2 regions of the Aliivibrio fischeri ATCC 7744 genome follow, and region 1 is predicted to be linked to the other one. Evidence: riboswitches for the same ligand, from Rfam matches in the RefSeq annotation. Region 1 holds a riboswitch; the other holds the start of a gene.
What was found. A riboswitch is a leader RNA that binds a small molecule or an ion and turns the genes downstream of it on or off. The one in region 1 is predicted to bind cobalamin.

Region 1 (13,091 bases):
TCTTTGTTATTTATCCGGAACGGTAAGCTCTAGGTTAGTGGGTTTATGGAGTCAACGTTTTAGTTCTGTATTTGGTATGTTCGTAGGGACATTCATTAGCTTAATTGGAATGCTTATTACGACAAGCGATTCACTAATTATAATAGTGATTGGTTTAAATGTATTAAGCTTTGGAGCGTTTTTTACTCATTCATTAGCTTATGGTTGGGTGAGTCAGCAAGCAGAAACTGCTAAATCTACGGCGACAGCTTTGTATTTGGTGCATTATTATGTCAGTGGTAGTTTAGGTGGTTTTTATTTGATGTTTTGTTGGCAGCATGGAGGGTGGAATACAGTAATGCTTGGAGCGAGTTTCCTATATATGATTATTTTTGCTTTATGTTGGCGTTTAAATCACTACGCCCAAGCTAAAGTGGCTTGGGCGTAGAAAAGGTCAATATAGCCTAGTAATAAAAACCTGAGTTAAAGGTTTTCAAATACTTTAAATCCATTCTTTCCTGAACGTTTAATGTCATACATTGCAGCATCAGCGTTGTGCATTAAGTCATTAATAGAACGACCATGTTCAGGGAAGAAAGCGATACCAATACTTGTGCTTAGTTGGTATGGAATATCTTCAAGCATCAATGGTGCATTACTGCTTTCTAAAAACTCCTCAACAAGAGCAAATATTGCTTCTTCATCAATAATCGTATGAATAAGCACGGCAAATTCATCACCACCTAATCGAGCAACATAGCTATTTTCTGCGAAAGTACTGTATAGATTTCGAGCTACTGCTTTTAATGCTAAATCACCTGCACTGTGGCCAAAGTTGTCATTGAGATCTTTAAATCCATCTAAATCAATGTAGATCAGAGCTAATTTAGTTTCATTTTTTCGTGCTTTTTGCATTTTCCAATGAAACAGTTTTTTAAAGTATCCACGGTTGATTAGGCCTGTCAGGCTATCGTGGTGAGCCAGTTTTTTTATTTCGTTATGGTCAATTTTTTTCTTCAGTTGTAATTGAGTAATAACCAACGATACAACAAAAGAAAGTAGAATAAAGCATCCAATTAGAGTCACTTCACCGCTTGAGATTCGCTCAATTGACCACTTAGGGTAATTAGGAACAAAAGTGATCAATCGCCAACATGAGTCCGTTTTCACAATTTTAACTGATTTCACTGAATCTAAATTTTTAGGGTAAGCGAAGACGGAATCGAACGTTAAAATACCTGAACCAATTTCATATTGACCTTTAGATTCTTTCTCGATACAAGAATAAGTTATTGGATAAATTTCTGGGTATGTTTTACTTTTGTCATCACTAAACATGAAAGCAAATTCGAGATCGGGTCTCTTATCATAAAATAAAAAGTAATTATTACTGTTTATTAGCATGTGATGGTTTCTTTTATCCAAAGAAAATAGTTTTAGACCATCTAATAAATGCGCTGCAAGGTAATTTAATATAACGATACCTCTTTTATTTCCCTGATCATCATATACAGGCGTAGCTAGACGAATCATAGGTTTATAAGGTTCTTCGATTTCACCATGCTCAATATTTAAATCTAAAATAGAAACGTAAATATCCCCATCATTTAAAGATAAGCTGTCTTGAAAATAATAACGGTTAAATTTATTTTGTAATTCATTACCAGCAACAACACTTGGAATACCATTATTATAGTTAATACGAATGAGCTCATTGCCTTCAAGATCAAGGTATCTTAATTGATCATAAAGTCCTTTACGTAAGCTCAGAGCAAGCGTGTTCATTTCAGCTAGTTTAATGAGTTTACGTTCGTGTTTTTGATACGCTTTGTTAATTTCAATAAAATCAGAAAGCAGCAGTAAGTCTTGCCCAATGCTGTTTAGAGTCATGGCAATGTATTTTTTTTGTGCTGAAATTAGAGCACTTTGTTCTGATTTTATTTTACTTATTTCTATCTGGTTCTGTGAGAACTTATAGAAATAAAACACTGAAAATAATAAGATATTTAACATTGTAAATAAAACGATAAAGCGTGGCCAAAAAAATAATTTATTGGACTTACCAAATGTAATCACTCTAATCACTTAACCTAAATTTAACAAAAAAGTCATTTATTGCATGACTGTAATAATTGAGGTGGACTTTATAATATATGAGGTTTGCTATCAATATAATTAAAGATCATAAATAGAGTTGCATTGACTTGTATCGTGTTACTGCCATTGATAATGAAAGAGAATATTATGGTTCTTATTATTAATATTCTTTTTCATTATTCGCTTAACGATATATTTACATAACATTTAACCTATTCAGGTGTTGGATAATTAATGCTTGTGTATTCAGGTTCATCAATACCCATATCTTGGTTTAATACTCGTGTAAGCACAAAGTAATAGTTAGCGAGCGCATTTGCAAAACGAGGAAGTGTTTCTGGGATGGTTTTATTGGTTAATTTATCAATAAGGACTAAGGCACGAACCACTTTTTTACTTAAGCTACGGCATTGATGAAGTTGAATCACTGGGCCAGTTCCACGAGGAAGAACAAAGCGCTTACCTTTGTCATGAACTTGTTCTTTAAAGTAAAACATTTCAGACACGAGCTCTTGAACGTCTAGCTCAAAGATGCCACATTTCCCACGAATCGAGCCATTAAGGTGAAATATTTTTGGTTGTAGACGTTCTAGCGATTCACGGACTTCTTGATTAGTTACTTGTGATAGAGCTAAGCCAGTATAGGCACACAATTCATCCGTTAATATTTCAAAGTCACATAATGGGCTGTCTTCAAAAATGAATGGGTATGAAAGTTCACCAATATTTCCAGATGCTTTAAGTGCCATAAATATTTACTTTGTTGATTAAAGAGGTGATGAATTTTATCACGTTGTAGGGGGTATCTCTAATTAATCCCATGTTTTCAGGGTTATAGATAGAATATATCAACATAGCATCGTACAATGAAGATTACTTCGGAATACGGTGAGAATCCGTAACGGGCGCGCCACTGTGAGAGCTTGCAAGAGTTTGAGTCAGATACGAAGTTGGTTCATATTATGTACGCGATTTACAGGAGTTGCCATGCGTTGGCTTGCGTTAAACCCATTTATTATTGTTTTTTCTCTTTTGCTTTCTTGGTCAACGATGGCCGAAACTACCTATCCATTACATGTTGTTGATGGGTTAGGTAATACCGTTATTTTAGAGAAAGCACCTACAAAAATATCGTCAAAAACGTTATTCACCGATGCCGTATTATTGGAGTTGGTTGATAAAGAACAATTATCCAGTTTGACAGATCTTGCTAATAATCCTAACTATTCAGCGATTAAAGATATATTGCCAAAATCAATACCTTTGTTAGCACTTAATGTGGAAATGATCATAGCGAATCGTCCTGACATTGTTTTTGCTGCTAATTGGAGTGATGCATCAAAGTTAGCGATTATTGAGAGTGCTGGTATCCCGGTTTATCGCATTCAAACGCCTAATACCTTAAAAGAGGTTGAAACAGAGATTTTGCGAGTCGGTGATATTGTTAATCGTCGACTTGCTGCTGAGCGAGTCATCGAAGATATGCAACAGCGTTTACAGCAAGAGGTTATCTTACCTAAAAAGCGATTAACTGCTTTGGATTATAATCCGTGGGGAACATCGAGCGGTCAAGATTCTACTTGGGATGAAGTCTTAAAACAGGCAAATCTGAATAATGCCATTGAAGGGCTAGTGAGTGATAAATACGGACAAGTTCCTGTATCTAAAGAAATGGTCATTGCATTAAATCCTGATATTTTATTTATACCTGCGTGGGTGTATGGAGATGAAAAAGGTGCTGATAAATTTAAGCAAGACGTCTTATCTGACCCTTCTCTGCAATCAGTAAAAGCGATTAAAAACGGACGCGTTTATCAAATGCCCCACGTTTTAAGAAGCGTTTACAGTCAATATATTGTTGATGCGATTTTGTTTGTTAATCATTCTGCTTATAAGAAACGCTAATGTCTTTTTATCGTTTAACCTCATTCCAAGCGGTTGCTGCTATTTGCATATTTTTAGGATTATTCTTGGCTTATTTAAGTCTTGGTGCGGTTCACATTCCAATCATTGATATTTTAGCTATGTTTAAGAGTTATATATTTGGTGGGAGTGAGTTAGCAACTAAAGAGTATCCGCTTGCCTCTGCAATTGTGATGCACATTCGTTTGCCAAGGGCGTGTGCGGCAATTATGGCTGGTGGTGCATTGGCTTTAGCTGGAGCCTGTACTCAAGGATTATTTAAAAACCCATTAGCGAGCCCTGATGTATTAGGAGTAAGTTCGGGAAGCAGTTTTGGTGCTGTTATCGCTATTGTGACGGGTTTTTCTTTTATGAACCCGATGTGGTTACCTATTTTTACAACGGTTGGTGCTCTTGTTGCTTCTGCGTTTATTTATGTTCTTGCATCTCGTCACTCTTCTTCACAAATTTTATTTTTAATATTAACTGGCTTGGCGCTATCGAGTTTATTGGGCGGTGCTCGTATGGGACTGCTATTAATGGCGCAACAGTATGAAGTCAGTCAATTTGTTTTCTGGGCAATGGGGGGGCTGGATGGTCGTATGTGGCAGCATTTATTATGGCCAACACCTGTGATTATTATTGTGTCTACCTTGTTACTCAAAGAGAGTCGTTCTCTCAATTTACTCGCTTTAGGTGAGGAGAGTGCTCATGGTATGGGGCTAAATGTAAAACAGACACGATTTAAATTATTGATGTTTGCTACGTTATTAACGGCGATGTCGATTGCTATTGCTGGACCTATTGGTTTTATCGGCTTAATGGTTCCTCATTTAGTGCGTCTATTAGTAGGACCAAGTCATGAGAAATTATTGCCGTTTTCAGCCATATTTGGTGTGATATTTCTATTGGTTTGTGACTTATTAGGACGTTGGATCATTGCGCCTAATGAATTGAAAGCGGGGATCATTACTTCATTTATTGGTGGTTGCTACTTTATTGGTTTGATCATTCGATTTCAAAGAAAGGGACGTTTAGCATGAAACCATTATTAAATGTCTCACAATTAAACTATCAGGTTGGGACTAAAGCATTATTAAAGTCGATTTCATTTACCGTCAATTCTGGTGAATTGGTTGGTATTATTGGCCCGAATGGCGCGGGTAAAAGTACATTAATGAAGTGCATCAGTGGATTCCAGCCTTATGCCGAAGGAAGTATTGAGATCCAAGGTCAATCTCTTGCTGTTTTATCTCATATTGAGCGTGCGTTATGTATGAGTTATTTGCCTCAATACAGTGAAGCCGCTTTTTCTTTTAATGTGATGGAAACCATTGGTTTTGGTTTTCATGCGAGACAGCAACACTCAATTATATCTCCAGCTGAGATAGAGAAACAAAGCCAAGCTGCATTAGAAAAAGTGGGAATAGAGCATTTACATAAGCGTAATGTTACTGATTTATCTGGTGGTGAAAAACAGCTCGTTCATTTTGCCCGAACTTTAGTTCAAGATACGCCTTTAATGTTGTTTGATGAGCCAACAGCGAGTTTAGATATTGGCCATGAATCTCAATTAATGAATGTCTTATACCAAGAATGTCAAAAAGGAAAATCAGCATTGGTTGCTATTCATAACTTAAATACCGCTGCTGAGTTTTGTGATCGTTTGATTTTGATTAATCAAGGTGAAATTATGGCTGAAGGAAAGCCAAATGATGTGTTGAGTGAAGAGAATATTCGCACCTTATATCAAGATTTGGTGATGGTCTCTCATCATGCCGTGACAGGAAATACGATCGTATCGCCATATAAAAAATAGTGATGATCATTTTTATTTGTCTACTTCGGTATAAAGCACTTCGTCTTTTAGTGCTTTTTCATCCAGTAACTCAAACTCATGCCCTTGTTTGATTAGCTTATTTTCTTTTTTCAAAACTTGTAAAATTTGGCGATAGCATCGGTCAGTTATACCTAGCTGCTTGGCTTTTAAGGTCACAGGAATTTTAAATAGCGGACTATTTGAGTGCTGTTTTAATTCAAGGATCTGTTCGATGACATTAATCCTTGCTGATAATGTGATGTTATTCATTAACTTAGTGATATTTTTGTTATATCTTGTTGAAATGAATTCGAGCAGAAGAATCGTTAGCTCTGGTTTTTCTCTTAATAATTCAAGAAGTTTAAGTTTAGGAATTTTATAGAGATAACCAGCTTTATTCGCTTTAACATTCAACGTTGAATAAGGCTTTCGTTGGAAGAATTCCATCTCACCTAGAGGACCTGAATAATTCGTATCTACTCCAAGAATAAATTCTTTACCATGTTCATTTATATGGAAAATGGTTAAATCGGCGTCTTGGCAAAATAGAAGCGAATTAATTGGTGTCGATTGCTGTAAAAGTAACTCATTCTTAACATAAGAGATCTTAGGTAAATTAAGCTCTGAGATTAATTGTTGAAACAGATCCATGCTCTATCTCTGTGTATTAAAGATAGCTCTATGGTAATGGTTTCATAAAAAAATGCGATAATAATAAAGAGCGAGTTGCAGAATATTCTGCTTTGTCTCAGTTCGTGATTCTTTCTGCAAACTCAGCTCTAAATGTTTTACTTTACTTGATTGCCATCAACCCAGATTTGACGAATATTATTTCTGGTTGTGTGAGTGATGATTTTTTCTAGTATGTCTTGAGGTGAATCGAGTTCAGGACAAATCAATAGGTTAGAATCTTCATCATCAATAACTAGAGCGTCGAAGCAGTAACCCTTTTTAAACTGTCCAACTGGTAGCTTTAGTAATTGACCGCCACCTGTTGTTGCCATCCAGTAAGCTTCTAGTAATGAGACTCGGCTGTTTTCTTGCCCCCTTATCTCTGCCGGTAGACTCGCATTTGTTCCACATTCTCGTGCTCTTGAGTGAAGGACTGCATCTGAGCAAGCCATAAATAGCGAGGGAAAAGGGCCACCTGCAATGTCAGAGCCTAATCCGAGCTGAATCTCTTGATCTAAGTATTCACGTAATGGCAATGCTGCATTTGCAAAATAGATATTGGACCTTGGACAGTGAGCGATTCCCGAGCCTTTTTGTTTGATAGTGCTAATGTCTGAATCGGTTAAGAAGATAGAGTGAGCTAAGATGGTTCGTTCACCAAGTAGTCCTGCTTCGTTGTAAATTTCGATATCTGTTTTATTGTATTTTTCTTGGCTGAAATCTCTTGCCCAATCGCTTTCTGAAGCATGAGTTTGAACCGCACATTGATATTTTTTCGCTAAATCACCTAACCCTTTTAATGCGTCTAACGAACAGGTAGGGATAAACCTAGGCGTGATGATTGGTTCGACTAAGTTATTGTTATTAGCTAGTTGAGAAAACGATATTATGAATTTTTCTGCTTCTTGAATAGAGTGATCTGCACTCTCTTCCACGTAGTAGCTAGGACACATCTCCTTATCATCCATTGAGATTTTACCAACTAATGCACGTTGGCCATATTTAATGCAAGTTTCTGCCAAATAAAGAGAAGATGAAGTATCTATAGTCGCAAAATAGGTTGCTGTTGTAGTGCCGTTAGCTAAATAGGTTTTTACTAGGTGAGGGTAGTACTGTTCTGCAAATGACAGATCGCTAAACTTATGCTCTAAAGGGAACGTATAATGGTCAAGCCATTCATTGAGAGGAAGATCTAACCCTTTCCCAGCTTGAGGCCATTGTGGTGCATGGATATGAAGATCAACCATGCCAGGTAATAAAAATTGTTGTTCGGTTAACTCTTGTAGAGAATCTTTTTCTTTTAAGAAGTTAAGCGTTTTTGAATAATTAGGATCGGAAGGATGGAGAACGTCACATATCTTACCTTGCTGATCGATAGTAATCAGCCCATTAGAGATAAATTCAAATTCCCCTTTAATCGGGCAATGATAAACTTTACCAACGACGCCTTTTTTTATATTCATTAGTTATTTCTACACTTTGAAAAAAGGCCAATGATTAATTGGCCTTTAAGATATGTTTTATTCAGTTGGTAATTTTAATGCTACATCCAGTGCAACATTAATCATTTCATGAAGTTCAGTGCGACGTTCATCCGCCGTCAAATGTTCATGGTTTTTAATATGGTCAGTCACGGTACATAGGGCAACGGCATTACAATGGTTTTCTGCTGCTGCACTATAAAGTGCATTAACTTCCATCTCTACTCCAAGAATGCCATAACGTGCCATCATGTCGTATTGCTCTTCATCTGGACGATAAAATAGATCAGAAGAAAAAACGTTACCTACAAGGTAATTAATGTCAGTCGTTTTTAACGTATTAACACACTCGCTAAGCATATTGTAATTTGCAGTTGCAGCAAAATCGTTATCTTTAAAACGAATGCGATTCATTTTTGAATCGGTTGATGCACCAATAGCTACAATAAGATCTTTAAGTTTCACATCATCATGAATAGCGCCACAGCTTCCTATGCGGATGAAGTTTTTTACCTTATAAGTTGTCATTAGTTCATGAAAGTAAATGGATGCAGATGGTGCGCCCATTCCGTGACCCATGACTGAGATTTTTCGACCTTTAAATTCGCCAGTAAAACCTAACATGCCTCGAACATCAGTAACTTGAACAACATTTTCTAAATAAGTTTCTGCTATTAATTTTGCGCGAAGTGGATCACCTGGCATCAAGATAGTATCTGCAAATGCATCCAGTGGTGCATTAATATGTGGAGTCGACATGATTAATCCTTATTAGTACATGTTAAGAAAATGAAAGAAGCGCACCAGCAATGGTACCTGACATTAAGTTTGCAAGAATTGCGGCCATTAAAACACGAGGTCCAATTTCCGAAAGAATATGGCGTTTATTTGGACATATAGCACCAAGGCCACCAATAACCATCGCTAAAGAACCAATGTTGGCAAAACCACAAAGGCTGAATACAACAATAGCTTGAGTCTTTGGAGACAAGGTTTCCGCTATTTCAATAAAGTTGATATAGGCAACAAACTCATTAACCGCAATTTTTTGGCCAATTAGTGATGCTGCGGTAACGGCTTCGCTCCAAGGAACCCCCATTAAAAAAGCCAGAGGAGATAATATATAACCGATAATCAGTTCTAGGCTTAAACCTTCAATCGAGATTAAATCACCAATACCGCCAACTAAGCTATTTACTAATGCGATCAAAGCAACAAAGGAGATAAGTAAGGCTGTCACGGTGGCGACTTGATTCATCCCCATGATAGAACCATCAGTTATCGCATCTAAGAGTGATTTAGGTGTGGTTTCGTCATCGATTTCGATTTCATTAGTGATTTTTTCTTGTTCTGTTTGTGGGCAAAGTAATTTGGCAAACAGAAGTCCAGCAGGAGCCGTCATAAAGCAAGCGGTTAAAATATATTTTGGGTCTATTCCTAAATTGATGTAGCCAATCATTGTACCGCCAGCAACGCTCGCTAATCCGCCTGTCATTACCGCAAACAGTTCAGAGCGAGTCATTTTTTTGATTAACGGACGTACCATTGAAGGAGCTTCGATAGGGCCAACAAAAATGTTAGCTGTAGCAGACATTGATTCCGCCTTACTCGTACCGAATAATTTAGATAACGCACCACCGATTAAATTAATTACAAACTGCATTATTTTGAGGTAATAAAGCACGGAGATAAGTGCAGAAATAAAGATAACGACACAAAGAACGTTAATCACAAAAATAAAGCCGACTTTATAGTTAGCGAGATCGCCAAATACGAAGGTTAGTCCCTCATTTGAGAAGTTAATAATATGATTAACCGCATCACTCATCATTTGTAGTATTCCTTGACCTAAAGGAACATACATTACAAAAGCCCCGAATGATATTTGAGTAATAAGCGCAATGACGATCGTTCTTACATTGATGGCTTTTTTATTCTCGGATAGTAAAAATCCAATGAACAATAGCACCAAGATTCCAACACAGCTCATGAATAATGACATGAAATACTCCAAAGGATTTAAAAGGTAATAAAGACAATACGGCGGCTAAAAAAGCAAAAAGCGGAAATTTTTCCGCTCTTATCTATTTGTGTGGGAATAGTATGATAGTAGTCACAAATTAAAGAGGTTGATTTGTATTTCTGTTATGCAAATCAAACTATGAAAATAGGGCTTAATCGAGTTATTTAGGCCTGTAGAAGAAGAGCTTCATGGAAGTATAGAGCGGCCATTATTACTCACAAGGAGGAGCCATATGAATTAAAGCCAATCCTCCTAGTGAAGTTTCTCGATATTTCTTATTCATGTCTTTTCCTGTTTGGTACATGGTCTCAATGACTTTATCTAGTGAGATTAAGCATTTGCTTGTGCGCTTTAACGCCATACGTGAAGCATTTATGGCTTTCATTGCTCCCATCGCGTTTCGTTCGATACAAGGAACCTGAACCAGTCCCCCAATAGGGTCACAAGTCATGCCTAAGGAATGTTCCATTGCAATTTCAGCGGCCATGCAAATTTGTTCATTACTGCCACCAAGAAGCGATGTTAGCCCCGCTGCCGCCATGGAGGACGACACGCCAACTTCACCTTGGCAACCAACTTCGGCTCCAGAGATAGAGGCGTTGGTTTTGTATAAAATCCCGATAGCACCCGATACGGCTAAAAAGTCTTTAAGTTGCTTAGTGTCTAAGGGTTTAATAAACTTGTGGTAGTACATCAAAACACTTGGGATCACACCTGCTGCTCCGTTTGTAGGGGAGGTTACAACCTGACCGCCCGCTGCATTTTCTTCGCTAACGGCAAAAGCAAACAGATTCACCCAATCTAATACTTCCATAGGATCATTATGCGTGGATGTATTCACTTCTAATTTTTTGAGTAATGCAGGTGCTCTACGGGTGACATTTAAGCCACCTTCAAGAATGCCTTCAGTTTGAAAGCCTCTTTCCATGCAAAGGGACATGACTTTCCAGATTTGGTCTGCTTTAGAGTTAATTGCTTCTATTGATTGGAATGAGACTTCGTTACGTAAGACTAATCCACTTAGGCTGAGTCCATACTTTTCTGCTTTTTCTAGCATTTCATCCGCTGAGCCAAAAGGGAACTCTACCTTGATTTCTGGTGCTTGATTTTCATTTTTAAGTTCGCTTTCGGTTGCGATGAAACCGCCGCCAACAGAGTAATACGTTTCGATTGCGATTTGTTTGTTATCAGTAGTAAAAGCAGAAATAGTCATACCATTTTCATGCAAGGGTAAATTTGTTTTATGAAACCGCATGTCTGTTTGATAATCGAAGGAGATGGTTGATAGGCCAGAGAGTTGGAGGGTATGTTCTTCTATTGCTTTACGCATAGCGCGATTGGCACTGGTTATTTTTATCGTATCGGGTTTGTTTCCAAGTAAACCCAGAAGCGTTGCACGATCAGTATGGTGCCCTATACCGGTTAATGAAAGAGATCCATAAAGATCAACTTGAATGCGTGTTATTTGAGGTAAGTAAGGCTCAATCAGTTGAGTAAAATGATAACCCGCAATCATTGGCCCATTAGTATGAGAACTTGATGGACCAACCCCAATTTTGAAAATATCAAAGATAGAAAGCATAACAACACCTTAAAACCGTATTTATTGTTTTAAGTTTAGTTGTTTTCTCTATTTATGCTTATATCACTTAATAGCTAGGCCTTTATTATTTAAGTAGCCTTTAATGTGAGGGCGAGATTCTTGAGATAGTTTTCCTGTAATTTGCTCTGACCATGAACTTTGTTTTTGATTCGTCGAGCGCGTTGCATAGTAGCTTTGCATTATTTCGTCATATTCATCAATTTTACTTTTATCCAGTGGCTGATAACTATTTTCATGAACAATAACATCAGGACTTAAACGTGGCTTTTTTTGAGGCGCTTGATTTGGGTAACCTAGGCACATACCAAACAAAACAGCTGTGTTTTTTGGCAGTTCTAATAAATCATCGACACCTTGTGCGTTTGTACGTAACCCACCGATATACACACCTCCTAATCCCATAGATTCTGCAGCTAAAAGACAATTTTGCGCCATAATACCTGCATCAACAGCACCAATAAGAGTAAGTTCGGTAAATTCGGCTTTGATCTCCGGGTTCATTTCATAATGACGTTGAAAATCAATACAGAAAACAAGAAACTCCGCCGCACCTTCAACATAAGGCTGGCCTCCTGATAGCTCAACTAATGCTTTTCGTTTTTCCTTATCGGTAATTCGAATAATAGAATTGACTTGGAGCAAGCTAGAAGAAGAGGCTGCAATACCCGCACTGATGATGGTATCTAATTGCTCTTTAGAGATAGGTTCATTAGTAAAAGAGCGAATAGAGCGATGCTCTAAAATGGTATCGATAACTGGGTTCATAAGGCCGTCCATTATTAAACGTCTGTAAAATAGGCTGCAGATCATCAAAGGATGATCTGCTTCTATTACAAACATAAGGGCTTATTAATAGAAAACAAGTTAACCTGTAGTTTGAGCAATTTTATAATTCGCTTTTCATTAACCAGTCTTATTGAAGAGAATTAAAAATTACTGTGATCACATACCCAAGAACGTACCGACTGCTAACCCCAAGAAAATAACAGCGGTAATTCTATGGATTAGAGTTAATGGCAACTTATCTGCTGAAAGTTTTCCTATTAATACAACAGGAACGTTTGCCAATAGCATGCCAATGGTCGTGCCTAAAATAACCCAATGTAAGGCATCGGCATTTTGTGCTCCTAAAATAGAAGTGGCGATTTGCGTTTTGTCTCCAATTTCAGCAATAAAAAAGGCGATGAAACTGGCAACAAAAGGGCCTCTATTTGATATAGCTTCATCATCATCTAGCTTATCAGGAATTAATACCCAACCAGCCATTGCTACAAAACTGATGATTAAAACCCACTTTAATGTTTCAGGGGTTAAGAAATCGGCAACGACAACACCTAAATAGGCAGCTAAAGCATGGTTTACAATAGTTGCAAAAAAGATCGCAGCAATAATAGGGATTGGTTTTCGGTATCTACTGGCAAGCAGTAAAGAAAGGAGTTGGGTTTTGTCACCGATCTCCGCTAGGGCGACGGTGGTTATTGATATAGCTAATACACTCACGACATTACTCATTTG
Region 2 (20,875 bases), on a different replicon from region 1:
TCGTCATTGCGAGTTCTGGTTTTTCGCCGGATTCAAAATACAAGAACACTTGAATGTGTTGTTCTTCGTTTTACAAAGTAAAACAAAGGATATTAAGAACTTTTAAATTTTGATTTGAATAACTCGTAAGTTATTTAAATCAGTCAGCTTTCCAAATTGTTAAAGAGCGATTTCACGCTTATGCGTGTAACCATTTTTAAAGACTCTCAAGTGAGAATACTTAAAGATGGTGGAGCTATGCGGGATCGAACCGCAGACCTCTTCGCTGCCAGCGAAGCGCTCTCCCAGCTGAGCTATAGCCCCACATAGTCTCTTTAATTTTTTAACCTAATCAATCTGTGTGAACACTCATAAATCGTAATCTATCGTTTAAGGAGGTGATCCAGCCCCAGGTTCCCCTAGGGCTACCTTGTTACGACTTCACCCCAGTCATGAACCACAAAGTGGTGAGCGTCCTCCCGAAGGTTAAACTACCCACTTCTTTTGCAGCCCACTCCCATGGTGTGACGGGCGGTGTGTACAAGGCCCGGGAACGTATTCACCGTAGCATTCTGATCTACGATTACTAGCGATTCCGACTTCATGGAGTCGAGTTGCAGACTCCAATCCGGACTACGACGCACTTTTTGGGATTCGCTCACTATCGCTAGCTTGCAGCCCTCTGTATGCGCCATTGTAGCACGTGTGTAGCCCTACTCGTAAGGGCCATGATGACTTGACGTCGTCCCCACCTTCCTCCGGTTTATCACCGGCAGTCTCCCTGGAGTTCCCACCATTACGTGCTGGCAAACAAGGATAAGGGTTGCGCTCGTTGCGGGACTTAACCCAACATTTCACAACACGAGCTGACGACAGCCATGCAGCACCTGTCTCAGAGTTCCCGAAGGCACTAAGCTATCTCTAGCGAATTCTCTGGATGTCAAGAGTAGGTAAGGTTCTTCGCGTTGCATCGAATTAAACCACATGCTCCACCGCTTGTGCGGGCCCCCGTCAATTCATTTGAGTTTTAATCTTGCGACCGTACTCCCCAGGCGGTCTACTTAACGCGTTAGCTCCGAAAGCCACTCCTCAAGGGAACAACCTCCAAGTAGACATCGTTTACGGCGTGGACTACCAGGGTATCTAATCCTGTTTGCTCCCCACGCTTTCGCATCTGAGTGTCAGTGTCTGTCCAGGGGGCCGCCTTCGCCACTGGTATTCCTTCAGATCTCTACGCATTTCACCGCTACACCTGAAATTCTACCCCCCTCTACAGCACTCTAGTTCACCAGTTTCAAATGCGGTTCCGAGGTTGAGCCCCGGGCTTTCACATCTGACTTAATGAACCACCTGCATGCGCTTTACGCCCAGTAATTCCGATTAACGCTCGCACCCTCCGTATTACCGCGGCTGCTGGCACGGAGTTAGCCGGTGCTTCTTCTGTAGGTAACGTCAAATGCTGCAGCTATTAACTACAACACCTTCCTCCCTACTGAAAGTACTTTACAACCCGAAGGCCTTCTTCATACACGCGGCATGGCTGCATCAGGCTTTCGCCCATTGTGCAATATTCCCCACTGCTGCCTCCCGTAGGAGTCTGGACCGTGTCTCAGTTCCAGTGTGGCTGATCATCCTCTCAGACCAGCTAGAGATCGTCGCCTTGGTGAGCTCTTACCTCACCAACTAGCTAATCTCACCTGGGCTAATCTTAGCGCGAGAGGCCCGAAGGTCCCCCTCTTTGGTCCGAAGACATTATGCGGTATTAGCTATCGTTTCCAATAGTTATCCCCCACACTAAGGCATATTCCCAGGCATTACTCACCCGTCCGCCGCTCGACGCCCTTAACGTTCCCCGAAGGTTCAGTTAAGTCGTTTCCGCTCGACTTGCATGTGTTAGGCCTGCCGCCAGCGTTCAATCTGAGCCATGATCAAACTCTTCAATTAAAGTTTTTTTGGTTTGTTTCAGCAGAAACAAAGCCGACTCAATGATTAATACTGATTGTTACATAAAAGTAATTTTGTGTAGTCACTCAGTTCATTGATTATTTGCTTGCTTTCGCAAACAGTGATTATCAACTCACAAGTGCCCACACAGATTGATTTGGTTAAATTGTTAAAGAGCTTTTCTTTCAACGACTTGCGTTTCCGTTTCGTCGTTTGAGGCTGCGTATAATACAGAGCCAAATTATTAAGTCAAGGATTATTTTCAAATTATTTTGAAGTCCTAAAACTCATTGTTCTCATGGCTAAAGTTATTTATCTTTTCCTTGGGAACGGAGGCGCATTATAGAGAGCTAATTAGGATTGGCAAGCGATATTTAAAAATAATCATCTAAGTGATTATTTTCTACACAGATCACTTTTTTTCAAACAAACCCCCTACAAGAAATGAACAATGGCTTAATTAGTTGGCAATTGATACACAATATAAGTAGTATCAATGTGATTTTATTGTTAATTCATCACTTTCCATTTATTTACTAGACCTTACTTATCATGAAATCTACTAATTCAAACATTGCTATTATTGCTATCGCTGCACTAGGTGCAGGAGCAATCTCTTTATTTCCAACAGTATCTCCGGCTTTTGCTTTCGCTTTTGGCGCAGTGATTACAGGTTTTACGGTTTTAACTATTAACAAAGCTCCAGCACAATCAAACTCAAATGATTCTGCTGATACTGCTCCAAACTCAGATCAAGCTAGTACTACATTATATGTGGGTAATTTACCTTATCGTGCAAATGAGTCAGATGTAAAAGAACTCTTTGCTGAATTTGGTGATGTATTTGCAGTACGTTTAATGAAAGACAAGCGTACAGGTAAAAGAAGAGGCTTTGGTTTCGTAGTAGTTGCAACAAAAGACGCTGACAACGTTATTGAAAACTTAAACAATAACGAATTTGATCAGCGAACTCTAAAAGTGCGTATTGCTAATGATCCTAAAACTTCGGGTAACCCAAACACTGAAGAGAACTAAAATTTAGTTCTTTGAATGTATGATTTAGTGCCTCTTCTTTTATAGAGGGGGCACTACAAAATACCTCACCTTCAAAAAGAACTGCACTTTCCACCCCATCCCCATTCAATAATTGTTTTACCCTTCTAGCTATTGCCTCTCCAGAATCAATAAGCAATATTTTATTTCCCAGTGCTTTTTTTATTTCATTCTTTAGAAAAGGAAAATGAGTACAACCTAGAACGATCGTATCTACTTTATTTTGCCAAGGAGATAAAATCTCTTTTAGCTCCGCAATATCTACATCAATTCCGATCATCTTTTCTTCCGCCATTTCAACCAGTCGCGTTGAGCCTAATAGCTGGACATCAGATATAGGAGCAAAAGATTTGATCAAATCATACGTGTAGCTTCTCTTTACTGTCGCAGGCGTTGCAAGTAAACCAATCTTATTTGATACCAGAGCTGCGGGTTTGATGGCAGGAACAACACCTACTACAGGTATATCTAATTTATCCCTAAGAGAAGGAAGTACAACAGTGCTTGCTGTATTACAAGCAATCACAACGATATCGATAGGGAATTTAGAACATAACTTAGAGATAATGTGTGTCGTTCTTTCTATAAGTACAGATTCAGTTAGTTCACCATAAGGAAATGCCGCATTATCAAACGCATAAATATACTTAGCTAAAGGTAACTGATATTTAATTTCTTTATATACCGATAATCCACCGATACCTGAATCAAAAATCAAAATGTGTTTTGGCATAACTGAAACCACAGACTCTATTGTAAGCCGATATAAAAAGATGAGCTCTAATCATACCTCTTGCACTAGTTTTGTAAAACAGAAGCGTTATAACGAAGATGAGTAAAGCGCTCCTGTTTTTCAATTTGCATCTCAGATAATTGGATTGAACCTTTAAAACATGGTGCGCTAACCACTAAAGAATGAAACTCACCGTTTTCTCCGCAAGGATCTACTTCTATTGGTAACTGTGCAATCAATTCTCTTGTGTATACTTTTCCACAAAACTGATTATCAAGTTGAGTCCCATCAGTTGTAACAAGAATAGTTTTAATACCTAATGAAATAATCTCCTCAGCCAAGTCTCTGCTTGATTGCCCTATTAAAGGAAAAACACAGTCCCAACCTGCTTTTTCGATATAGCTTTTACGATAATCAACAATGCCATTGCAAAACATGTCACCGAAAGCAACAGAATCAAACTCAATACCACATTCTTTTAAACCAGTTATGACTAAACTTTGATATTCATTATTAGCAGGGAACACGGTTGGTAATTCGATTGTGATTAATGGCAGATCGACTAAATCAGCTTGCATTTGAACAACTGATAATGGAGTTACTTGAAATGGGACTTCATTTGCTACATGTGTCGTATATAAAGCAACAACTTCATAGTCAGGATTCTCAAACAACCGAATAAGAGTGAGGGTTGAATCCTTTCCTGATGACCAACTAATAATAACTTTCTTTTTCATTCATACCTCTAAATGAAAAACCGCCAATGAAGGCGGTTTTGCTAACTCTGCTATTTAGAATCTATATGTTACAGTCCCGTAGTAACTACGCTCTTGCGTGTTATAACCACCCGCTGTTTCATATTCTTCATTAAATATATTTGCAATTCGAGCACTCACCGAAAAAGAATCTGTTATAAAATAAGTCCCTGCGAGGTCAAAAAGAGAATATGAATCAAGCATATCACCGCCAGAATAATCTAGACGTTCACCTTGATATAAATAGCTTAAATCAAATAAGAAATCATTAACTGCATATGAGCTATTCCATTTACCACTTTTCTTTGCTCTTCGAGCTAAAACCTCACCAGTATCATCATTTTTAGGATCCATCCAATCAAAACTTAATTGATGGTAAATTGCTCCTGTATTAAAGCTACTGGATATTTCTATTCCTTCAATTGTTGCTTTATCTACATTCTCACTAGGTGTCCCATAAACAATTAAGTCTGTAATTTTATTTTTATATGCCGCTAAACGAATAGTCGCTAAAAAATAATCAACAATAAGTGCAACTTCCATATTTTCCGATTGTTCTGGTTTTAAATTTGGGTTGCCACTATCGCCATAAATAGGATTAGTTGAATAAAGATCATTAAATGTAGGAGCTCTAAATGCAGTTCCAGAATTAAATGTAAGTTTATAATGTTCTATAACTTGGTAACCAACACCAAATTGCCACGTTGTATTATTACCATAACGCTGATTATCATCATTTCGTAAACTAGCTTCTAGCTGGAGGTCATCTTTTTGATAAACTCCCGTTACAAACCCTGCTAAGTTTGTTCTTGAAGTTTCATCAAACTTTGCAGCGTCTGTTGAATTAGATACATCATCTTTATACCAATCAATGCCACCACCAACATTTAACTCATTAGTTAATTGATAAAAACTATTCAAATAAACCGAGTTACGCTGAGTTTCAAAAGTAGCATCAGTATAAACACCAGTCCAAGAACTATAAGAATGTTCATTATTATGATCCTGATTAGTGGCTACAACTAATGACGTTACCCACTTATCAGTTTTGTATTCATTACTTAAAGCTACGTTATAATTCTTACTATCTTTAGAAGATGCAGCTGGATCATAATCAACCGAACCTTCGCTATAATCAATATTTACTCTGCTATTAAATGATTCTGAAAATTTATATGCTAATTCTAAAGATAAGTTATTACTTTCAAACCCATCATTATCACTATCTTTACTAGGGTCATAATTACTATTCGATTCACTATATGCGGAAAAACCATCTTCTTTTTCTTGGCTTACAGCTACTTTCACATATAAACTATCGTTTACTTTTGTACTTGTTACTGCACTAAGTTGTTGATATTTATTAGAACCAAGACCACCACTAATTTCAGTATATTCATTAGTTGTCGATGTAATGATATTAATAACACCGCCGATAGCATCTGCACCATAAATAGCAGTACGAGGACCTCTAATATACTCAACTCTTTCTACACCATTAAGTGAAATAGCATTAATGGCTGCCACTCCCGAAGTTGCACTTCCTAATCTAACACCATTCATTAGAATTAATACATGATCTGATTCCGTACCACGAATAAATAAACTCGTTTTCTGGCCATAGCCACCATTTTTTCCAATTTGAACACCAGGTAATCGGCGAAGAACCTCATCAAGAGATTTAGCTTGCATTGCTTCAATATCTTCTTTTGTAACTACTTCTACAGGCGCAATCACATCTTTGGCTGACTGCTCAAATCTGTTCGCAGTAACAACCATGGTTTCATCGGTTTCTGTTGTGGTATTTTTAGCAAATACAGGGGGTGTATAGGCGTGTGAAAGCAGCGACACTACAGCTGTCGCTAAGGCAGTTTTTTTCATTTCCGTTGTTTCCTAAAATCGCGTTAAGTCCATATAGCAATACGTAATGTATTACTTATTGCTGGCAGGTCTTCGGACTTGAGAGCAGTTAACCTAGAGTACTCACTTCCCATTATTTTTCGATATCCTTAAAATATCTAAACTTAACAGTGTGAAAAATTGTACCTTCGTTCTCTCTTACCGCTGCGCGTCAGTTCTGGATTTTCACCAGATTCCCTATTCAGGCTATAATTAATATTAAAAATAGCGCACCAACATGGGCGAAATAGTAGTGACCTACACTATCTTTGTCTAGGTTTATGCGCTCAATATCACGTATTAGTATTAATTAGTTTCGATCAATAACACACAAATACTGGACAACAGATCTCTATCGCATAAAATCGGCGCTCTTATTTTGAGCAGCGTGAGGCAAGACGATGACACAATCAGTCATGAACCCAGAAAATTATCAAGTACAATTAGATGAAAAAGCAGAAGCACTCTCTGCTATGTTTTCTGAATTTAATGTTCCAGAACTGGAAGTCTTTTCCTCTCCTGCTGAAAACTACCGCATGCGTGCTGAATTTCGTGTGTGGCATGAAGGTGACGAAATGTATTACGTCATGTTCAACCAAGAGACCAAAGAAAAATACCGTGTTGATTACTTCTTACCTGCAAGCCGTTTAATTAACGATTTAATGCCATTACTAACAGAAGCAGTAAAAGAAAGTAAAACACTTCGCTATAAAATGTTCCAAGTGGATTTCTTATCGACGCTTAGTGGCGAAATTTTGGTGTCGATGCTTTATCACCGTCAACTAGATGATGCTTGGAAAGAAGAAGCGAAAGCATTAAAACAACGTCTGAATGATGAAGGTTTTAACCTAAATATCATTGGTCGTGCACGTAAAATGAAAATCGTTTTAGACCAAGAGTTTGTTATTGAAAAACTTAAAGTTAATGACGACATCTTAACGTATAAGCAAGTTGAGAATAGCTTTACACAACCAAACGGCATTGTTGCTCAAAAAATGCTGGAATGGGCAGTGGATTGTACACAAAACAGTCAAGGCGACCTACTTGAATTATATTGTGGTAACGGTAACTTCTCATTGGCATTAGCGAAAAACTTTGATCGCGTTCTGGCTACCGAATTAGCAAAACCATCTGTTGATTCTGCTCAATACAACATTGCTGCAAATAACATTGATAATGTACAAATCATTCGAATGTCTGCTGAAGATTTTACTGATGCTATGGAAGGTAAACGTGAATTTAGACGCTTAAAAGATCAAAATATCGATCTAAAAAGCTATAACTGCAACACTATCTTTGTTGATCCACCTCGTTCTGGAATGGATGAAGGGACTTGTAAGATGGTTCAAGGTTACGAGCGTATTATGTACATCTCTTGTAATCCTGAAACGCTAAAAGAAAACTTAGAAATTTTAAGCCAAACGCACAACATTACGCGTTTTGCTTTATTTGACCAGTTCCCATATACACACCATATGGAAGCAGGCGTTTTCTTAGAAAGAAAATAAACTTAAAAAAAAGGCTCAGAGCGTAATGTTCTGAGCCTTTTTTTATGAACTGTCTCGTCCTGAAATGTGTTTACACATTTAGGACTTTTATATGACAAATCAAGAAAAAACAAAGAATAAGCGAACTCAACGCGATTATTCATTAGGCTTTAAATTGCAGCTTGTTGCCGCTATAGAAAAAGGCGATATGACCTATAAGCAAGCTCAAAACATTTATGGCATTCAAGGTCGATCTACCGTACTTACTTGGTTAAGAAAACACGGTAAGATGGACTGGTCTCAATCACCTAAGATTATTATGCCTAAATCCCCGAAAGCGAAAGAATCGCCTGCACAAAAAATTAAACGTTTAGAGCGAGAGCTTGATGATGAAAGAATGCGTAATTTATTACTTAATGAAGTAGTGAATATCATGGACGCAGAACATGGTGCAGGCCTTAGAAAAAAGTATATTGCCAAGGAGCAAGAAGTCTTCAAAAGCAGAAAATGATCAGCTTAGAGCGAGCTAGTCAGCTACTTGGCATTACAAGACAATGTATATACCAACAAGAACGTAGAGCTCTGAAACGTGCCGTTGAACTTTCACCGGTTAAAAATATGGTGCAAGAAATTCGTCGATATATGCCTCGTATTGGAGGTAAAAAATTATATTTTTTACTTAAGCCCAAATTCATCACTCATGGCATAAAGTTAGGCAGAGATAACTTTTTTTCCTATTTAAGAAATGAGTGCTTATTAGTAAAACCTAAACGAAGTTATACAAAAACTACCTATAGTAAGCATTGGATGAAAAAACATCCTAATTTACTTAAAGAAGTAACACCTCAAGCATCTGAAGAGGTTTTTGTTAGTGATATCACTTACGTTCAATCACAAAAAGGTATTCATTATTTATCTTTAGTAACAGATGCTTATAGTCGAAAGATAATGGGATATGAATTAAGTGATGAAATGAAAGCTACTGATGTAGTCAAAGCTCTTGATATGGCGATAGATAGCCGTCAATATCAAAGGAGTACGATTCATCATTCAGACCGAGGATTACAGTATTGTTCAAAGGTTTATCAGGAAAAATTGAATAAAAATGATATTAAGCCATCAATGACGGATGGTTATGATTGCTATCAAAATGCATTAGCAGAGCGAATAAATGGGATACTTAAACAAGAGTTTCTTTTGTATGACTGTAAAGATTTAGAGGAGTTAAGGCATTTAGTTGAAGAATCTATTTTTATTTATAATGAAATGCGGCCACATTTAAGCTTGGGAATGAGTACACCAAATCAAGTACACAAAAAAGCCAAGTGCGTACGCACTTAGCTTTCAATTAAAAATCGTCAACGTATTTTAGGACGAGACAAACGGTTATTTATATTTCTGTGTGAGTATCTTTCTTTTTCAAAATACCCATTTTCACACCAATCCAAAGTAACAAAGCCAGAGCGACTAAAATCGAAAAGAAATTAGAACCCGCTTCTGGGTATTGTGCTTTTACTAATGCTGAATGACCAAACAATCCTACAAAAAAACAAGCCACTGCAATAAGCGGAGTATCTTCGCTCACTGGCGGTCGTAAGTATTCTTGATATAAACCTTGAGCCGCTAGAACCAATGCAATAATCGGAAAAATTGAGAAAGCAACTTCAGTTACTGTTAATCCAACCCAAACGGCATTTAAACAAAGACCTGCCACCACTGATAGCGCTAATGTCTTTCGTTCATTTCTACTATTTTCATGTGTCATGTTTTTACCTCATACAGACATTGATTCACTGCGATCAATGCATCTACATTCTATTTTTCATTTTCTTTACGATACCAATACGCTCCTTTAGAGAGCATTCGTAATTGAAAAATGAGTCGCTCAGATAATTCAGTTCGTGATGCCGAGTCTAAATCTAACGCCTCTGCTCCTGAACTAAATACAAGTGTTACCGATGCCTCAGCCTGAACCAATGCTTCTTCACGAGCTACTCCTGTTGTGGCAACTAAATATTCGGTAAGTTCCGCAACAAAGTGTTGGATTTCTCTTGCTACCGCAGCACGAAAAGCGGGTGATGTTCCTGAACGTTCACGTAGTAATAAGCGAAAAACGTTAGGACTTCCCTCAATAAACTCCATGAAAGTTTCAACAGAAGTTCTAATGACACTCCCTTCTACGACTATACGTTGGCGAGCCTGTCTCATTAATTGACGTAATATCAAACCACCTTCATCTACCAGAGTTAGGCCTAACTCATCCATATCTTTAAAGTGTCGATAAAAAGACGTTGGAGCAATTCCAGCTTCTCGAGTAACCTCTCGTAAGCTTAAACTCGTAAAACCTCGCTCGGCACATAATAGGCAAAAAGCAGCATCAATGATGGTTCTTCGAGTTCTTTCTTTTTGTTGAGCACGAACGCCTTTTGCACTCACTGGGCGCTTTACTTCTGAGACTGCATTGAGATCATCAGCTTCAAATTCAGGATACATATACTTTACCGTTTATTGCGTGATTTAATTTAATGGGTATCACAAACTTCCGCCAACCCACATTATCGATTTCTACTTACCTATGTAAATAATGAAATCACTAATACGACAGATTTCCATAAACAACGTGATCCTCTCCACTCTATCTTAATCACTTGATTTACCAAACGAATGAAAAGGTTAAAATACTTTTTTAGCAATGTTGCGATATTGATAATAATTAAGGCGCTAATAATGACTAATTCAACCCCTATACGTTCAACCCATTTTGATGCCATTGTAATTGGTAGTGGCCCAGGTGGAGAAGGGGCTGCAATGGGTCTAACTAAAGCCAACTTAAATGTCGCAATTATTGAAAGAGAACCAAGTGTTGGTGGCGGGTGTACACACTGGGGAACCATTCCATCGAAAGCACTGCGTCATGCGGTTAGTCGTATTATCGAGTTTAACTCAAACCCTCTTTACTGTAAGAATAATACCAGTCTTCATTCTACTTTTTCGGATATTTTAGGTCATGCGAAAAGTGTAATAGATAAGCAGACTCGTATGAGACAGGGGTTCTACGATCGCAACCAATGTTCTCTCATCTTTGGAGAAGCGAGTTTCGTAGAAAAAAATACTGTTGCGGTTACAGCAAAAGATGGCTCCATTGAAACCTACACAGCAGATAAATTTATTATTGCTACAGGCTCTCGTCCATATCGTCCTGAAGGTATTAATTTTAACCATAGTCGTGTTTATGACAGCGATTCTATCTTATCTCTTAAACACGATCCTCGTCATATCATTATTTACGGTGCCGGTGTCATTGGAAGTGAATACGCTTCTATTTTTAGAGGACTAGGTGTAAAGGTTGATTTAGTTAATACTCGTGATCGCCTACTTTCCTTTTTAGATAATGAAATGTCAGATGCGCTTTCCTATCACTTTTGGAACAGCGGTATCGTCACTCGCAATGATGAAAATTTTGAGCACATCGAAGCAAATGATGATGGTGTAATCATGCATTTAGAATCAGGCAAAAAAATGAAAGCCGATTGCATACTTTTTGCAAATGGACGAACAGGTAATACGGACAAGCTAAACCTTTCAGCTGTTGGTCTTGAAGCTGATTCCCGTGGTCAATTAAAAGTAAATGATAATTACCAAACAGACGTCGAGCACATTTATGCGGTTGGTGATGTGATTGGATACCCAAGCTTAGCCAGTGCAGCTTATGACCAAGGGCGATTTACCGCTCAAGCCATTACTAAAGGAAAAGCAGAAGCTAGGCTCATCGATCATATTCCTACTGGAATTTACACCATCCCAGAAATTAGCTCTGTAGGAAAAACGGAACAAGAACTTACCGCAGCAAAAGTACCTTACGAGGTTGGCCGCTCATCATTTAAACATTTAGCACGAGCACAAATTGCAGGTAAAGATATCGGTAGCCTAAAAATATTATTCCACCGTGAAACCAAGGAGATATTGGGCATTCATTGCTTTGGCGAACGTGCGGCTGAAATCATTCATATCGGTCAAGCCATTATGGAGCAAAAAGGCGAAGCCAACACTATTGAGTATTTTGTTAATACCACATTTAACTACCCTACAATGGCAGAAGCTTATCGAGTAGCCGCTCTCAATGGCCTAAATAGATTATTCTAATTACAAAAAAGGGCTGCATACTGCAGCCCTTTTTTTGTATAGCGATCAATTAGGTAATGCATTTGGCCTATGATAGGAAAATTGCTTTTTTCCATTGATAATAGAATGTCACAGCCAAACTCAAACCACGCATTGCCATAAATGAAATCATAGCAGCCCAAAGCGCATGATTTCCGTTATCTTGCATTAACCACCAAACAGAGAAAAAGGTTATCATTGCGATAAACATGGAGTTTCTCATCTCAGAGCCTTTGGTTGCTCCAACAAAAATACCATCCAACAAGAAACACCACATTGATACCAATGGCATAGCAATTAACCAAGGTAAATAAATCAACGCCGTTTTTTGCACATCTTCAATTGAAGATATCACTGCGATTAACTGATAACCAAATACACCAAATACCAAACTGAGTAAGCTACTTATCACTAAACTCCAAAAAGTCGTACCAATAAGAGAATCCGCTAGCTGAGTTCTACTTTTTGCTCCAATTGCCTTTCCTACCATTGCCTCCATTGCATAAGCAAACCCATCCATACCATAAGAAATCATCATTAAGAAGCTCATTAATACTGCATTTGCAGCAACAATATCTACACCTAATGATGCTCCTTGAAACGTCATAAAAGTAAAGCAAGCTTGTAAACACAGAGAACGTAAGAATATATCTCGATTTAAATTCAAGAGACGCTTAAAACCCGATAATAAATCAGATAGAGACATAATAAAGCTAGGTAATACGAGCTTATTACTCTGTTTTAAGACAAACCACAAACCGATTACTAATGAGGAATAATCGGCAATGACGGAAGCAAGTGCCGCACCTTCAACTTTCCAATGAAAACCAACCACAAATAAAAGATCGAGAATAATATTAATGCTATTGGTTATGATAACCAGCCACATAGGATAACGAGCATTTTGCGTACCCAGTAACCAGCCCATAATAACTAAATTACTTAATGCTGCTGGCGCACTCCATATACGAATAGAAAAATATTGCTCGGCATAGTGCTTCACTTCAACAGAAGCGTCACTGAATGAAAAAATGATCTGAGAAAGTGGCTGATGAAAAAGCAGTAAAATAAAAGAGAAGCACAGAGCAAGAAAAATACCTTGAGAAAACGTCTGGCTCAGCGCATTTTTATTTTCTGCACCGTAAGCTTGAGCGGTTAATCCTGTTGTTGCCATGCGAAGAAAACCCAATAACCAAAACGTCACACTGATCATTGTGCCGCCCACCGCTACACCACCTAAATACCAAGCATGCTCTAAATGCCCAATAACAGCAGCATCAATCAACCCCAATAGAGGAATGGTAATATTTGATAGCACCATCGGAATGGCTAATGCTAGCACTTGCCGATGTAATGAAAGGTTTTTTAATGAATTCCACATAGGGAGTACCAATAGAAAAAAGTAGTCACATTATTGCCTACTTTCTTATGATCCTAAACCCTGTACCCTTCAATTCATACTCTTGTCATTAAATAGAAACACCCATTCAAATAAGACAAGTATCATTACCAATTCATATGGATCAGCAAAGGAGTAACCCGGTGCTTAAATAATGGGAACTTAACCAACCAACGCTGCCATGACTTCCAACGAGTACAGTTATGCTCTATCGGTGAAGTAACGGATAGATTTTCAATCCATGGTAACCATCCAGTAAAATCATGTTTAGGTTGATGTAAACCATGTTGGTATTCAGCACTACCAAGCTTTTTTCCTATCATGGTATTGCAGCGATCCCCTGCAACAACGAATAACGCTTCTGCATGATTAAAACGACGGCCAAGCAGTTGGATAAATTTAGATAGTTGAGTTTTAGTGCAATCTAACAAAGCTTGCTCACACACAATCATGACAGGCACATTACTAGGGACAGGAAGCTCATCAATCCAATGCTCGTCACCAACAGAGCCACAACGTAAATAATATCGTTCATTGGTATGGAAGAGTTTTTGGCGCCAAAGCAAATTTTCATTAATATCAAGTTCAAGCCAATGACAACGTCCATTATCTAAACGATAAAAACGCGTATCTAAGCCTGCGCCAACATTGACAACCCAGCCAGATGGATTTGATTTTAGAAATTTAGAAACTTGCTGATCACACTGAACCGTCAGTGTCGCATGAAGAAGCTGTTTTTGATCTATATTTCCAGAGAGACATTCAGCAGAAAGGTGACAGCGCTGACAAGCCGCTGCAGCAATAGGGTCATAAATGAGCCCATTGTCGATCATACTTTCACGGCTTCTTAACCAAAGAGGTTGTAATAAACGTGAAGGAATTTTATGGCCGAGGTTCGTCATTATCATCATCCTTAGTGAATAGGCCTAAATGATAATAACTATCATTACCACTTGTAAAGGTTTATTTCAGCTAAACAAGCGATAATGATGATTATATAATGTCAATCTAGATGATTAGATTGTAATTACATCCAAGTTGTACTTCTGATCACGCCAACAGCAAGACCTTCAATACTTAAACTTTGAGAGGTTAAATCCACTTCAATTGGTGAAAACTCTTCATTTTCGGCATGAAGAAATACCATAGAGCCTTTACGCTCTAAGCGTTTTACCGTTACATCATCATCAACACGCGCAACAACGACTTGGCCATCGCGAACGTCTTGAGTTTTATGAACCGCAAGTAAATCACCATCCATAATTCCAATGTCTTTCATGCTTTCGCCGTTCACGCGTAATAAGAAATCAGCTTGTGGCTTAAACATTCCAGGATCAACTTTATAGTGGCTCTCAACATGCTCTTGAGCAAGAATAGGCTCTCCTGCTGCAACTTGACCAATGAGTGGAACACCCAGTTCTTCATCATGATGATCTGCATCTTGCAGTAAAATACGTATTCCACGAGATGCACCAGGAATAATTTCTATCACCTGCTTACGAGCTAATGCCTTTAAGTGCTCTTCCGCCGCATTCGCTGAACGAAATCCCAACTCACGAGCAATTTCTGCACGTGTTGGTGGCATGCCAGTATCATCAATTTTTGCTTTGATAAGATCAAAGACTTCTTGCTGTCTTGCCGTTAGCGGCTTCATAAATCACCTGTCTGTTTATACAGTTCACTGTGAGTATATACAGCTGTGCTATGCTTTGAAAGACCTATTGATTAAAAATAAGACAAAATCGCTTACTTTTCTGTCATATGACTCATACAATTGCGGATATTCTGTTCATCCCTATTAAAAGGTTTGACCAGTTCTGCTATTCTTGCCTGAAATTGTAAGCATCTATTATACGGCCGACTGCTCGGTACATAACTAAGGCGTTATTGTCATTATGTCTACAGGACACACTATTTATCATTCTTTACTAAAGTTACCACTATCGGTAATGGTGAAGAGTAGCTCGATTCCATCGAATCCTATTGAAGATTTAAACATTGATCTTGAGCGCCCAATTATTTACGCACTACCATTTCGTTCACATGTGGATTTACTTACACTACAAAAAAGTGCCCTAGAACTTGGTTTGCCTGACCCTCTATCTCCTATCGAGATTGAAGGCGTAAAATATCCACGCTATGTATTTACTTCTATCGGACCAAAAATGTTCGATACTGATGACGATCTTCCACAAGAGTCGTTAGACCTATTTAAGATTGTATTAAAGCACCATGCTGATAATCCAGACGCTGATTTCCAACTGATCCCTACCTCTATTTTGTGGGGAAGAAAGCCAGGTAAAGAAGGTACAAGTAAACCTCACTTAATGCCACTTAACGGACCTCAAAAATTTGTCACGTTAATAAAAGCAGGACGAGACTCAACCGTTCGTATTAGCCCAGTGGTATCTTTACGTTACATGGCTGATAACCACGGCTCTGATGAAGCCATTGCACATAAATTAGCGCGTGTTGCAAAAATACACTTTTCTCGCCAAAAATTAGCGGCATCAGGTCCTAACCTACCTAATCGCCAAGCGTTATTTAATCGCTTATTAAAATCACAAGCGATTGAGAAAGTCATTTTAGAAGAAGCAAAAAGTCGAAATGTCGATGTAGAGAAAGTGCGTAAAGAAGCCATGGGTATCATGGAAGAAATCGCTACCAACTTCTCTTATTCTCTAATTAAAAATGGCAACCGTATTTTAAAATGGTTATGGAACCGTTTATATCAGGGATTAAACATCAATAACGCTTCTACTGTGCGTAAATTAGCACAAGAAGGCCATGAGATTGTTTATGTTCCTTGTCATCGTAGTCACATGGATTACCTACTCCTTTCTTATGTTTTATACCATGAAGGTTTAGTTCCACCACATATTGCTGCAGGCATTAACTTAAACTTCTTCCCTGCGGGTCCTATTTTCCGTCGCGGTGGTGCTTTCTTTATTCGTCGTAGCTTTAAAGGTAATCGCCTGTACTCAACCATCTTCCGTGAATATTTAGCTGAGCTTTTTGCAAAAGGATACTCAGTTGAATACTTCAGTGAAGGTGGACGTTCACGTACCGGTCGTTTATTACAAGCGAAAACAGGTATGTTAGCAATGACGGTACAAGCAATGCTACGTGGCTTAAACCGCCCAGTTACCTTAGTACCTGTTTATATTGGTTATGAACACGTAATGGAAGTAACCACTTACGCAAAAGAGCTGCGTGGTAAACGTAAAGAAAAAGAAAATGCAGGTCAGGTATTACGTACACTACGCAAACTACGTAATTTCGGACAAGGTTACGTTAACTTTGGTGAGCCTATCTCATTAAACCATTACTTAAATGAGCATGCTCCAAATTGGTCTGAATCGATCAACCCGATTGAACCACAGAAACCAGAATGGATGACACCAGTCGTAAACGGCATCGCTAATAAGATGATGACACATATTAATGATGCAGCGGCAGCTAACGCATTAACATTATGTGCAACCGCTTTACTTGCTGCAAACCAACGAGCACTAAGTAAGGAAGACTTAACTGAACAATTAGATTGTTACCTGCAAATTCTACGTAATGTTCCATACTCAGCAACGGCAACTGTTCCAAGTGAAGATGCTGACGCTTTACTAGAACATGCCATTAAGCTGGATAAGTTTGTTATTGAGAAAGATACGCTAGGTGAGATTGTTTCATTAGATCGTAACCAGTCTCTACTGATGACTTACTATCGAAATAACATTATCCATCTATTTGCACTACCATCATTGATTGCAAAACTCGTCGTTCACCATGACACGATTACCGTAGAACAAATTCAGGACCAGATAAAATTAATTTATCCTTTCCTAAAAGCGGAATTGTTCTTACATTACAAAGAGGAAGAATTGACCTCTATAGTAAATAATCATATTGATGAATTAGTTCAACAAAATCTGATTTTACGTGATGGTGATACACTGCAACTGTGTAATGCAAATATTCGCAAATTGCATTTACTTGCTCATACCATTTCAGAAACTCTACAGCGCTATGCTATCGCACTAACGCATCTTCAAGCATCACCAGATTTGGGCAAAGATGAATTAGAAGAGCAAAGCCAAATCATGGCTCAACGTTTAAGTCGTCTACATGGTATCAACGCACCTGAGTTCTTTGATAAAGGTGTATTCTGCATTCTGTTTAATACTCTAAAAACAGAAGGATACCTTGATGAAGATGGCGCAGCAGTGTTAAGTAAAGTTGAACCGTTATCGCAAGATATCGCACACCTTCTTACTCCTGAAATTAAGCTAACGATTCATGCAGTAATGACAAAAGAAGACTAATTTAACGTCCCTTTCTTTAAATACAAAAAAGCCAGTATGATATTAGTCATACTGGCTTTTCTTTTAAAACAACACTTTAAATTAATATCAATCACAGTAAGTAAGTGAGCAGAAATAGCGAAGAAAAAATGCTTGAGAACAAGGCAGAATTTTTCGATAAGTAGTTATTCTACAATCAAAAGTTCTAACGTAATTATCGAACATTTTAACAAGCTAGAGCGATCAGTTATTGACTACGATTGGTATAACACACTTGCACTGATAGCAATAAAAATCAGTCCACCGACATAGTTATTATTTAAAAACGCTTTAAAGCAAGCTTCCCTTTCACGTCCTTTTATTAACCATTGCTGATACACAAAAAATCCAGCAGCCGCTAATATTCCCCAATAATAAATACCAGAAAGCGCTAATTGAGAGCCTAATACGATCAATAATGCCAATACCGATAACTGCAATAAACCGATAATCGTTTTATCATAGCGTCCAAACAAAATGGCTGTTGATTTAATACCAATCTTTACATCATCATCTCTGTCCACCATTGCATACTGTGTATCGTAGGCGATCGTCCACAATGCATTAATCACAAACAGTAACCACGCTTCAGGTGGTACCTGATTTGATTCTGCTGCGTATGCCATTGGAATTGCCCAGCTAAATGCTAGTCCAAGTACAAACTGAGGGAGATACGTCACTCGTTTCATAAAAGGGTAAGCAATGGCAAGAACAATACCGATACCAGATAGCATAATCGTTAAGGTGTTCATGGTTAAAACAAGAAGAAAAGAACACACAACCAAAACAGCAAAAAGAGACAACGCTTCTTTTGAAGAGATAACTCCAGAAGGCAATGGACGATTAGCCGTTCGTTTTACATGACCATCCACTTTACGGTCCGCAAAATCATTAATCACGCACCCCGCAGAACGCATAAAAATTACACCTAATACAAATACAATAAGTACATGCCAATCAGGTAATCCATCGGCTGCTAAAAATAAAGCCCATAATGTTGGCCATAAAAGTAATAGAGAACCAATTGGACGATTCATTCGGGTCAATTGCCAAAACGCCTCTGCTTTTGACATATTCATGATTCCACTTCCTTTGAATAAATGGGTGCTTCTGGTAAAAATAACTCTGCAACTAGCATGGGTTTATTATTCATCCATAATCGAGAACGACGAGCAAACAACTCTCCTCTTTCTGTCATTATTTTTCCTACTTGTAATTTATCTCTATGTGCACTTTGAGCACTAAATACAGTAATACCTAGAGGTGTATGACCTTGACGAGTTAAATCATGCGGTTGATCTTGCAATGATGATAACGGAATTAATGTTCTACCATAAACCCATGACTGCTGATCGCCTTTTAAGATAACTTTTCGACGCAAACACACTTCTCCGCTAAGAAGATCTTTCTCTTCTACGGTTAATTTATTTGGGTTCACATGGGTATTATCCAATACCGATACCGATAACACATGGCAATGTTGCTCTAAACGACGTGATAGTGAATCTAATCCTAGCAACCAATAACGCTGCAGATCGTTACAACACTCAAATGTATCGGCCTCTTGCCACTGCACTCTTTTTAGTACAGAAGCACACCAAGAATTGATATCTGACATATTCTCTATAACATCTTTCACATATATTGCTTATATTGAAAGATTGTAGTTAATTTTTTCTCACAACTGCCGACTATTGTATCAAGTAATAAAATAAATTGACTGATGAATGGATTAGAAAATGACAAAGAAATCATTATTTGCAGGGTTACTGCTGATTATTAGCCAAATATTCTCCCCTGCGATCCACGCAGAAGAAGAAGTCGCTCCTCAAATGGGCTACTTTACACTGGCACCAGATTTAACAACGAATTTTGTAACAACAGGAAAAAAGCTAGGTTACATCCAAATTCGAGTAGATATTCTTGTTGCAGATAACCGAGATTTACCGCAATTAGAGCGTCACAACCCACAGATCCGAAACGCATTAGTTGAAGTATTAGGACAACAACCAGAACAAAGAATTAAATCCCTTGCGGGTCGTGAAGAAATTAGAAAAGAGTGTTTAACTGCAATTAATGAACTGTTGCTTGCAGAGACAGGAAAAACGTTAGCCGTTGATTTACTGTTTACCAAATACATCTACCAATAACCATTTTGGTACCAGATATTTTCATTTATCTGTGTCGATATAAAATGAGCGAGGTAATCATTACCTCGCTCATTTTTTTTAACTCAATGAAGATCTTTTAAAGCGACTATCAATACCTGCAATCACACATCCCGTAATTAAACCGGCTAAATGTGCAGTATTTGCAATAGCCATAAAAGGTTGGACATAACCAAGAACTAGCCAAACAAGCATAAAACCAACTATCGGTTTAGAAACTGAAACGCCTCTCTCTGGCGCTAGCCAGCCAATAAACCAAGAATAACCAAGTAGCGCATACACCACACCAGATAGCCCACCAAAATTAGCACCTTCTACCCAGAACTGACCTAAACCAGAAAACAGTGCAGAAAATAAAAACAGTTGTACTAACTTAGTGCGACCTAATCGTAATTCAATATCCCCACCTAACTGCCACCACCACAACAAGTTAAAAATTATGTGTGTCGCAGAAAAGTGCAGCAATGCATGTGAGAACCAGCGCCATACTTCAACACTTTGTCCTTGATAGGCAGGAAAGTGTAATGCTTGGAAAATAGAGTTATTCCAACCTAATTGCTGCAAAGCAAAAATCACAATACACACAAGCATAATCGACAACGTAAAGATCCCGGCTTTCGCTTTGATCATTTTGATGAGATTAGGCGAACCATATGCAAATTTTGCCGTTCGTGTATCCGCCATATCCCATGATGCTGATTGGTATTTAACATCATTAGGATTACGTAAAAATGCCTGTAATTCTGATTCAACTTCCAGTAAATAAGCATCATCAGAAACAACCCACAAAGCAAACTGCCCATCTCCTTCAGGCATCATTCTGATATCGATATGTCTTGATGCCATATAATCAATAAATGCCTGTCCTGCTCTGGGGTTTGATAATGCGATTAATCTTTGCATATGCTTTTATTTCTCCACAGGTAACCCTGCTTTATGCCAACCTTCAAATCCACCATC

Region 2: it holds a riboswitch for cobalamin, as region 1 does, so the genes downstream of both, AVFI_RS12820 (TonB-dependent receptor domain-containing protein) here and AVFI_RS15565 (ABC transporter substrate-binding protein) in region 1, are expected to answer to the same signal.

Annotation. Positions count from the first base shown of each region.
Region 1 is NZ_CP092713.1:433,653-446,743, forward strand. It holds gene AVFI_RS15550 (MFS transporter) at 1-427, shown strand, start outside; gene AVFI_RS15555 (sensor domain-containing diguanylate cyclase) at 463-1,992, opposite strand; gene AVFI_RS15560 (cobalamin adenosyltransferase) at 2,289-2,825, opposite strand; cobalamin riboswitch at 2,910-3,044, shown strand; gene AVFI_RS15565 (ABC transporter substrate-binding protein) at 3,064-3,981, shown strand; gene AVFI_RS15570 (FecCD family ABC transporter permease) at 3,981-5,021, shown strand; gene AVFI_RS15575 (ABC transporter ATP-binding protein) at 5,018-5,797, shown strand; gene AVFI_RS15580 (Crp/Fnr family transcriptional regulator) at 5,810-6,448, opposite strand; gene guaD (guanine deaminase) at 6,586-7,932, opposite strand; gene deoD (purine-nucleoside phosphorylase) at 7,990-8,709, opposite strand; gene AVFI_RS15595 (NupC/NupG family nucleoside CNT transporter) at 8,732-9,952, opposite strand; gene AVFI_RS15600 (L-serine ammonia-lyase) at 10,185-11,555, opposite strand; gene nfsA (oxygen-insensitive NADPH nitroreductase) at 11,619-12,341, opposite strand; gene AVFI_RS15610 (TMEM165/GDT1 family protein) at 12,519-13,076, opposite strand.
Region 2 is NZ_CP092712.1:2,788,534-2,809,408, forward strand. It holds tRNA gene AVFI_RS12795 (tRNA-Ala) at 228-303, opposite strand; rRNA gene AVFI_RS12800 (16S ribosomal RNA) at 371-1,923, opposite strand; gene AVFI_RS12805 (RNA recognition motif domain-containing protein) at 2,476-2,958, shown strand; gene murI (glutamate racemase) at 2,921-3,709, opposite strand; gene AVFI_RS12815 (Dph6-related ATP pyrophosphatase) at 3,775-4,446, opposite strand; gene AVFI_RS12820 (TonB-dependent receptor domain-containing protein) at 4,501-6,345, opposite strand; cobalamin riboswitch at 6,392-6,616, opposite strand; gene trmA (tRNA (uridine(54)-C5)-methyltransferase TrmA) at 6,765-7,871, shown strand; one part of gene AVFI_RS12830 (IS3 family transposase) at 7,963-8,326, shown strand; one part of gene AVFI_RS12830 (IS3 family transposase) at 8,326-9,191, shown strand; gene AVFI_RS12835 (YijD family membrane protein) at 9,241-9,615, opposite strand; gene fabR (HTH-type transcriptional repressor FabR) at 9,666-10,343, opposite strand; gene sthA (Si-specific NAD(P)(+) transhydrogenase) at 10,578-11,993, shown strand; gene dinF (MATE family efflux transporter DinF) at 12,061-13,392, opposite strand; gene AVFI_RS12855 (class I SAM-dependent methyltransferase) at 13,518-14,312, opposite strand; gene lexA (transcriptional repressor LexA) at 14,438-15,064, opposite strand; gene plsB (glycerol-3-phosphate 1-O-acyltransferase PlsB) at 15,306-17,729, shown strand; gene ubiA (4-hydroxybenzoate octaprenyltransferase) at 17,963-18,826, opposite strand; gene AVFI_RS12875 (chorismate lyase) at 18,823-19,365, opposite strand; gene AVFI_RS12880 (flagellar basal body-associated protein FliL) at 19,487-19,897, shown strand; gene glpG (rhomboid family intramembrane serine protease GlpG) at 19,976-20,818, opposite strand; gene glpE (thiosulfate sulfurtransferase GlpE) at 20,825-20,875, opposite strand, start outside.